2 regions of the Roseburia sp. AF22-2LB genome follow, and region 2 is predicted to be linked to the other one. Evidence: predicted binding sites of a transcription regulator. Region 2 holds the regulator's gene; the other holds the start of a gene.
What was found. The regulator NrdR, encoded in region 2, represses ribonucleotide reductase genes. The targets are predictions, from matches to a motif close to CACAANATNTTGTG.

Region 1 (3,840 bases), 170 kb from region 2:
TCTCACCATCATAGCCACATACCTGGCAGTAATCGCTCTTGGTATTTAACTCTGCATACATGATATTCTCATAGATGAATTTCATTACAGATAAAACAGCATCCAGATTATCCTGCATGTTCGGAACTTCCACATAGCTGATTGCTCCACCCGGCGAAAGTGCCTGGAACTGGGATTCGAATTTCAGTTTGGTAAATGCATCGATATTTTCGGTTACATGCACATGATAGCTGTTGGTAATGTAATTCTTATCGGTAACACCCGGAATAACTCCGAAACGTTTCTGTAAACATTTTGCAAATTTATAGGTGGTAGACTCAAGCGGTGTTCCATATACGGAGAAATCAATATTTTCTTTCTCTTTCCACTCCTTGCAGGCATCATTTAACCGCTGCATTACCTTTAAGGCAAATGGTGTTGCTGCCGGGTCGGTATGTGGTTTTCCAGTCATATATCTGGTACATTCGCAAAGTCCTGCATAACCCAGTGAAATAGTAGAATATCCACCATATAAAAGCTTGTCTATGGTCTCGCCTTTTTTCAGACGGGCAAGTGCTCCATACTGCCAGAGAATCGGTGCCACATCAGAAGGTGTTCCCTTCAGGCGGTTATGACGTGCCATCAATGCACGGTAGCAAAGGTCCAAACGCTCATCAAATAGCTTCCAGAATTTTTCAAAATCTCCGCCGGAAGAGCATGCCAGATCTACCAGATTCAAGGTTACCACGCCTTGATTGAAACGACCATAGAACTTTGGCTTGCCATCTTCATCATGATATACGGTAAGGAAGGAACGGCAGCCCATACAGGTATAGCAGTTGCCATCTTTTAATTCCTTCATTTTCTTCTCAGAAATATAATCCGGAACCATACGCTTTGCAGTACATTTTGCTGCTTTCTTGGTCAGATAATAGTATTCCGAATCCTCATGGATATTATCCTCTTCCAATACATAAATCAACTTTGGAAATGCCGGTGTAATCCATACGCCATCCTCATTCTTAACACCCTGATAACGCTGGTCTAGCACTTCCTCTATAATCATGGCAAGGTCTTTTTTCTCCTGCTCATTCTTTGCTTCGTTCAGATACATGAACACGGTTACGAATGGGGACTGTCCGTTGGTAGTCATCAGGGTTACTACCTGATACTGGATAACCTGTACGCCCCGCTCGATTTCCGCATGAAGTCTTCTTTCCACAATGCTGTTAATCTTCTCTTCGCTCAGTTCCACATCGCTCTCTTTTAATGTCTGCACCAGCTCTGCATGAATTTTCTCGCGGCTGATCTGGACAAATGGTACTAAATGTGCCAGTGAAATACTCTGTCCGCCATACTGGGAGCTTGCCACCTGAGCAATAATCTGGGTTGCAATATTACATGCTGTAGAGAACGAATGTGGCTTGTCAATTCTGGTTCCGCTGATAACGGTTCCGTTCTGTAACATATCCTCTAAATTTACCAGATCACAGTTATGCATATGCTGTGCAAAATAATCTGCATCATGGAAATGGATAATTCCCTGTTCATGTGCCTCTACAATATCCTCCGGGAGAAGGAATCTTCTGGTAATATCCTTACTCACCTCACCAGCCATATAGTCACGCTGCACGCTGTTTACGGTTGAATCCTTATTGGAATTCTCCTGTTTTACTTCTTCATTATTACATTCAATCAGACTTAAAATCTGTTCATCCGTAGAGTTGGATTTACGTACCAGGGCACGTTTATAGCGGTAAGTAATGTATTTCCGGGCAACAGAAAAAGCCCTCTTGTCCATTAACTGATCCTCCACTAAGTCCTGAATATCTTCTACATTCAGGGCATGGTTGGCATCCTTACAGGAATCCTCTATATATTGTGCAATCTCCTTAATCTGGTCTGCAGTCAATCGTTCCGCTTCCACCACCTCATGGTTCGCTTTATTGATTGCAATAATAATTTTTGAAATGTCAAAAACAGCCTCTGCGCCGCTTCTTTTAATGATTTTCATTGAAATCCTCTCCCATAAAAAAATAGTCTATTCGCATAAAATCGGCACAAAACTGTACTAGATTTTGTGTCGAATCTCTTCAACGCATATACAGTATACCATATCTTGTGTTTTACGCAAGGGGGATATACAAGATTCGTGAATTTTTTTCAGAAAAATTTTTTTAGAATTTAACGCTTTTTTCATAATCTGGACAATTATTTTTCACAAAATCCGGGTATACTACAAATATCAATAGAGAACAGGTTCATCCCCCAATGTCTTGTCTCTCTATTTGATAAAACTTTTTTCATAAATTTTCATAACTCCCCTTTGTACCCCCGCAGTGCTGTGGGGGTATTACCTTTGTAAAACCATTTTTCAGACTGTAAAAACCCCGTCTCAAATATCAATGCGATATCGAAACGGGGCTTACTTCATTTTTAATCTATTTTTTAGAAATCTACTTCTGTGTCATAGTAACAGCATTTCAGCAGTTTTTCCATTTCTTCCTGACTTGGCTGTCTTGGGTTGGAGCCGGTGCAGGCATCCAAAATTGCATTGGCTGCAATCTCAGGCAGTCTCTCTAAGAATACTTCTTCCGGTACAAAGCCCTGCTCAGCCGGATAGCTGTCCGGTCCGTAGTTCTTAATACAGTGCGGAATATTCAAGTCATCATTCATCTTACGCAGGTACTGGATTAAAAGTGCGACTTTCTCGTCCAGTGTCTCTCCGCCAAGCTTCATAAAGTCTGCAATCACGCCATAACGTTTCTTTGCAGTCTCATCCTTTGCATTAAATGCAATAACCTTCGGCAGATACATGGCATTAGCTGCGCCATGAATAATATGTGCACCGTAGTCGGCAAATGCGGCACCGGTCTTATGTGCCATAGAATGTACGATTCCAAGCAGTGCATTGGAAAATGCCATTCCAGCCAGACACTGGGCATTGTGCATGGCATCACGTTTTGCCATATCTCCGTTATAGGAATCAATCAGATCATGCTGAATCATCTCAATGGCATGGAGTGCCAGCGGGTCTGTAAAATCACTGTTGGCAGTTGAAACATACGCTTCAATGGCATGTGTCATCGCATCCATTCCAGTATGGGCTACCAGTTTCTGCGGCATGGTCTCTGCCAGTTCCGGGTCAACGATTGCTACGTCCGGTGTAATCTCAAAATCCGCAATCGGATATTTGATTCCCTTCTCATAATCCGTAATAATGGAAAATGCAGTTACTTCTGTTGCTGTTCCTGAGGTAGAAGAAATTGCACAAAAATGTGCTTTCTTTCTTAATTTCGGAATTCCAAATACCTTACACATATCTTCAAAGGTAATATCCGGATATTCATATTTAATCCACATTGCTTTCGCAGCATCAATTGGAGAACCACCACCGATTGCTACAATCCAGTCCGGCTGAAACTTCTCCATAGCGGCAGCACCCTTCATCACGGTCTCAACAGATGGATCCGGTTCAATTCCTTCAAACAGTTCCACTTCCATACCTGCTTCTTTCAGATATGCCTCTGCTTTATCCAGGAAACCAAACCGTTTCATGGAGCCTCCACCAACACAGATCATTGCGCGCTTTCCTTCGAAGTTCTTCAGTGCCTCCAATGCACCTTTGCCGTGGTATAAATCTCTTGGTAATGTAAATCTCTGCATTCGTAATACCTCCTTGATAATCATTGTATGTTTACTGATATATTTTTATCATAACATAATAATATACAAAAGGTAACTGGATTTTTCTTATTTTTTGTGAAATTTTTATAAAATTTGGTTGGATTTTCCTCTTACTCTGTTGTTTCAGCAGCAGCTGCATCCTGCACCAGCGGATTCGTATCCCGGGTGGTATCT
Region 2 (3,840 bases):
GTTCGTTTTCTTTTAACGAAGGGGCTGCCTTTCTGGTCTCCGTATTTCTTATCTGTACCTTCTGTTGTGTCACCGGCTCTTTTCTGCTCCGGTCCGGCGTCCCATAACTCTTCGCATTTTTACGGTAAAACATCGTTTTCAGCACATCAAAAAAGCTTTTCACTACCGTCTTCCTCCTGCGGAATCTCTTCCATTCCTATTACTGCTAGACACATTCTAGCATTTACCCTGTGATTTGTCCAGCAAATGCTCAACCATTGCTTTCTCCTTTGCTGTCAAATCTGCATCTGCCAGCAAATCCGGTCTTCGTTCCATGGTTCTTTTAATGGATTGTTCTCTCCTCCATGCTTCTACCTTTGCATGGTCTCCGGAAAGTAAAATAGCTGGAACTTTCTTTCCCATCCAGTCTTCCGGTCTGCTATACTGCGGATATTCCAATAAATTTCCTTCAAAGGATTCTGTGGTTCCGGATTCATCATTTGCCAGTACGCCAGGCACCATACGGGATATCGCATCCACCATGACCATTGCCGGAAGTTCTCCTCCTGTCAGCACATAATCTCCAATCGACACATAATCCGTCACAATTTCTTCTAACACACGTTCATCGATGCCCTCATAATGCCCACAAAGCAATACCAGGTCTTCTTCCTTCGCATAATCCTTTGCCATTTCCTGCTGAAACGTATTGCCCTGAGGTGTAAGATATACTGTTCTTGGCTTTCTTCCAATCTTCTGCGCCACTGCCTGCCACGCATCATAAATCGGCTGTGCCTGCATTACCATCCCGGCTCCGCCACCATACGGATAATCATCTACTTTTTTATGACGGTCTAACGTATAATCCCGGATGTTAATTGTTTCTATATTTAAAAGTCCTTTGCCAACTGCTCTTCCGATGATACTGGTATTCAGTCCCCGTTCTACCATATCCGGAAATAATGTTAATATATGAAAATTCATTTTGCTACCTACTTCTTATTAATATCACGAAGCCCATTTAAAAGGTGTACCGTAATGGTGCCTTCCTCTATATTGACATTTTTTACACAATCCTTAATTGCCGGAAGTAAAATATCATCTTCCCCATCTTTATGTAATACATAAATGTCATTTGCACCGGTCTGAAGTACATCCTTTACTTCACCTAAATCTTCTCCGTCATCTCCGACTGCCTTTAAGCCAATCAAATCAGCCACGAAATATTCATTCGGAGCCAGCTTTACAGCATTTTCCCTTGTTACATAAAGCCCTCTGCTCTTATACTTCTCTACATCATTTATATTATCAAATTCTTTGAATTTTAATATTACCAGATTTTTAAAGAAGCGCGCCTGTGTAACCTGAAGCTCCATCGGTTCTTTTCCAGTATCCAAAAATACCTGCTTCAGCTTTTTAAAACGCATGACATCATCTGTTGTCGGATATACCTTCACTTCGCCACGCACACCATGTGTATTGGTAAGTACTCCTACCTGCAGCATTTCTTCCTTCCAGTCTTCCTGCACTTTCTTCATATTCTATCCTCTTTCTCTTATACTTCCCGTTCTTCAGACAAGCCTGAATTTAATTATACAAAAGAAGCATAACTGCCGCAAGTAAAAAAGGTAAGATTCTTAAGAATTCTTAGGAATCTTACCTTCTAACGGTCTCTTACTTTTTTATAATCAAAATTGCTCTTATAAATTAAAGTTTTCTACATTTCGCACTTTTGCAGTATCCGTTGCAGTAATCTGCCGGATTCCGCTCTGTTCAATGTTCTCTCCCACAAAGAACTGATACTGCTGCAGTACCTGATCTTTGTGCATATCGGATAATGCCTTCTCAACATCCAGGCTATGTATATCACTTTCAGAACCTTTCATCTCGTAGGTACGATCCGGCTGGTACTGTGCTGCATAATCTGCTGCCCCAAAATCCTGTTCTCTTCGTACCGGAGTCTCTAAGGTATCCTTCTGCTGCTGTTCAGATGCACCGGCATCTGCTGCCGTCTTAACAACCGGTGTATCTTCTACTGCATTCCGGATATTCTGTATGCTGTTGTAATCGTAAAATCCCGCATTGGGACGAATTCCTGAAATATTCATAACGATCACGTTCCTCACATCATAATTATCTGCTACTAATTTTATCGGATAAATTCAACCAAAATTAACCCTTTTCTCCAAAAAGATTTTCTTTTATTTATCCAGCATTTTCTTTAACTCATTCATAAAGGTATTTACATCCTTAAATTCACGATATACAGATGCAAAACGAACATACGCCACTGCATCTAAATCTTTAATCTTATCCATCAGAATCTCACCAATTACGGTACTTGGGATTTCCTTTTCTTCCCGATTAAAAATCTCTGTCTCCACTTCATCAACCAGTCTGGTTATCTGCTCCACGGATACCGGTCTCTTATGGCAGGCACGAAGTACACCTGCTTCAATCTTGGAACGGTCATACTGCTCTCTGCAGTTATCCTTTTTTATTACAATCAATGGAATTGTCTCAACTTTTTCATAAGTTGTGAAACGTTTTCCACAATCGTCACATAATCTTCTCCGGCGAATGGAGTTATTGTCATCTGCCGGTCTCGAATCAATTACTCTGGTATTTTCACTGCTGCAAAATGGGCACTTCATCTTTTTTCTCCTATTCTAAAAGCTACGCAAAACATGCTTTGTGAATTTTACGTAAATAATACCGTTTTTCCATCACCAAACGTTCATAAAGAACTGCTGATATCAGCTTTTACAAATATTGGTCGTACTATTTTTAGTATAACTTTCTCGTATTCTTATGTCAACTAACTTTTCACATCTTCTACACAGACATCTACCAGAATAATATCCGGTCCAATCCGCACAACACGTTTCCATGGAATAATATATTCGCATGCCGGACAAAAAATACAGAAAAATTTTCCCGGCGCAGCTACAACCAGTGCACAGATTCTTCCATTGCACTCATCCAGTTCCAAATCCACCACATTTCCCAGGCAGCAACAGTCTGCAATATTAATCACCTGCTTTTCACACAATTCACAATAGCGTATCATGTGCCTGCCCCACTGTGCCTTTTCTTCTATTTATACTATGCCGGATTTTTCAAAAGGTTCCTTATACGTTGAAACGGAATAAAATAATATCGCCATCCTGAACAACGTAATCTTTTCCTTCCAATCTTACCAGTCCCTTTTCTTTTGCTGCTGTCATGCTTCCACACTCAATCAGATGGTCATAGGATACCACCTCTGCACGTATAAATCCACGCTCGAAGTCGGTATGAATCTTTCCTGCCGCCTGCGGTGCCTTGGTTCCCTTGGTAATAGTCCATGCTCTTGTCTCATCTTCTCCTGATGTAAGGTAGCTGATAAGTCCTAACAATTTATAGCTTGCTGCAATCAGTTTCTCAAGTCCGGATTCTTTTAATCCAAGGTCCTCTAAGAACATTGCTTTTTCATCATCATCTAATTCCGCAATTTCCTGTTCAATCTGTGCGCAGATAACAAATACTTCACTGTTTTCTGCGGCTGCCTGTTCTCTTACTCTTGCAACATGTGGATTGTCTGCGCCATCATCTGCAAGGTCATCCTCACTTACATTTGCTGCATAGATAACCGGTTTTGCAGTTAATAAATTATAAGATGCAAACCATGCCTGCTCGTCCTCATCATCACTCAACGGATAAGTCTTTGCCATCTTTCCTTCTTCCAGATGTGCCTTTAAGGATTTCAAAAGTGCCTCTTCTTTTGCAAGTGTCTTGTCCATTCTTGCCTGCTTGGTAACTTTTGCAATTCTTCTTTCCAAGATTTCAATATCAGAAAAGATAAGCTCTAAATTAATGGTC

Region 1: the regulator NrdR is predicted to act here: its motif matches at 2,090-2,103, upstream of nrdD (anaerobic ribonucleoside-triphosphate reductase).

Annotation. Positions count from the first base shown of each region.
Region 1 is NZ_QTWM01000002.1:439,113-442,952, forward strand. Features, by position in the region: gene nrdD (anaerobic ribonucleoside-triphosphate reductase) at 1-1,993, opposite strand, end outside; gene DWX96_RS04860 (iron-containing alcohol dehydrogenase) at 2,428-3,645, opposite strand; gene DWX96_RS04865 (LCP family protein) at 3,777-3,840, opposite strand, start outside.
Region 2 is NZ_QTWM01000002.1:273,263-277,102, forward strand. Features, by position in the region: gene DWX96_RS04050 (hypothetical protein) at 1-163, opposite strand, end outside; gene trmD (tRNA (guanosine(37)-N1)-methyltransferase TrmD) at 217-963, opposite strand; gene rimM (ribosome maturation factor RimM) at 972-1,517, opposite strand; gene DWX96_RS04065 (hypothetical protein) at 1,680-2,087, opposite strand; gene nrdR (transcriptional regulator NrdR) at 2,181-2,633, opposite strand; gene DWX96_RS04075 (YlmC/YmxH family sporulation protein) at 2,798-3,049, opposite strand; gene ychF (redox-regulated ATPase YchF) at 3,111-3,840, opposite strand, start outside.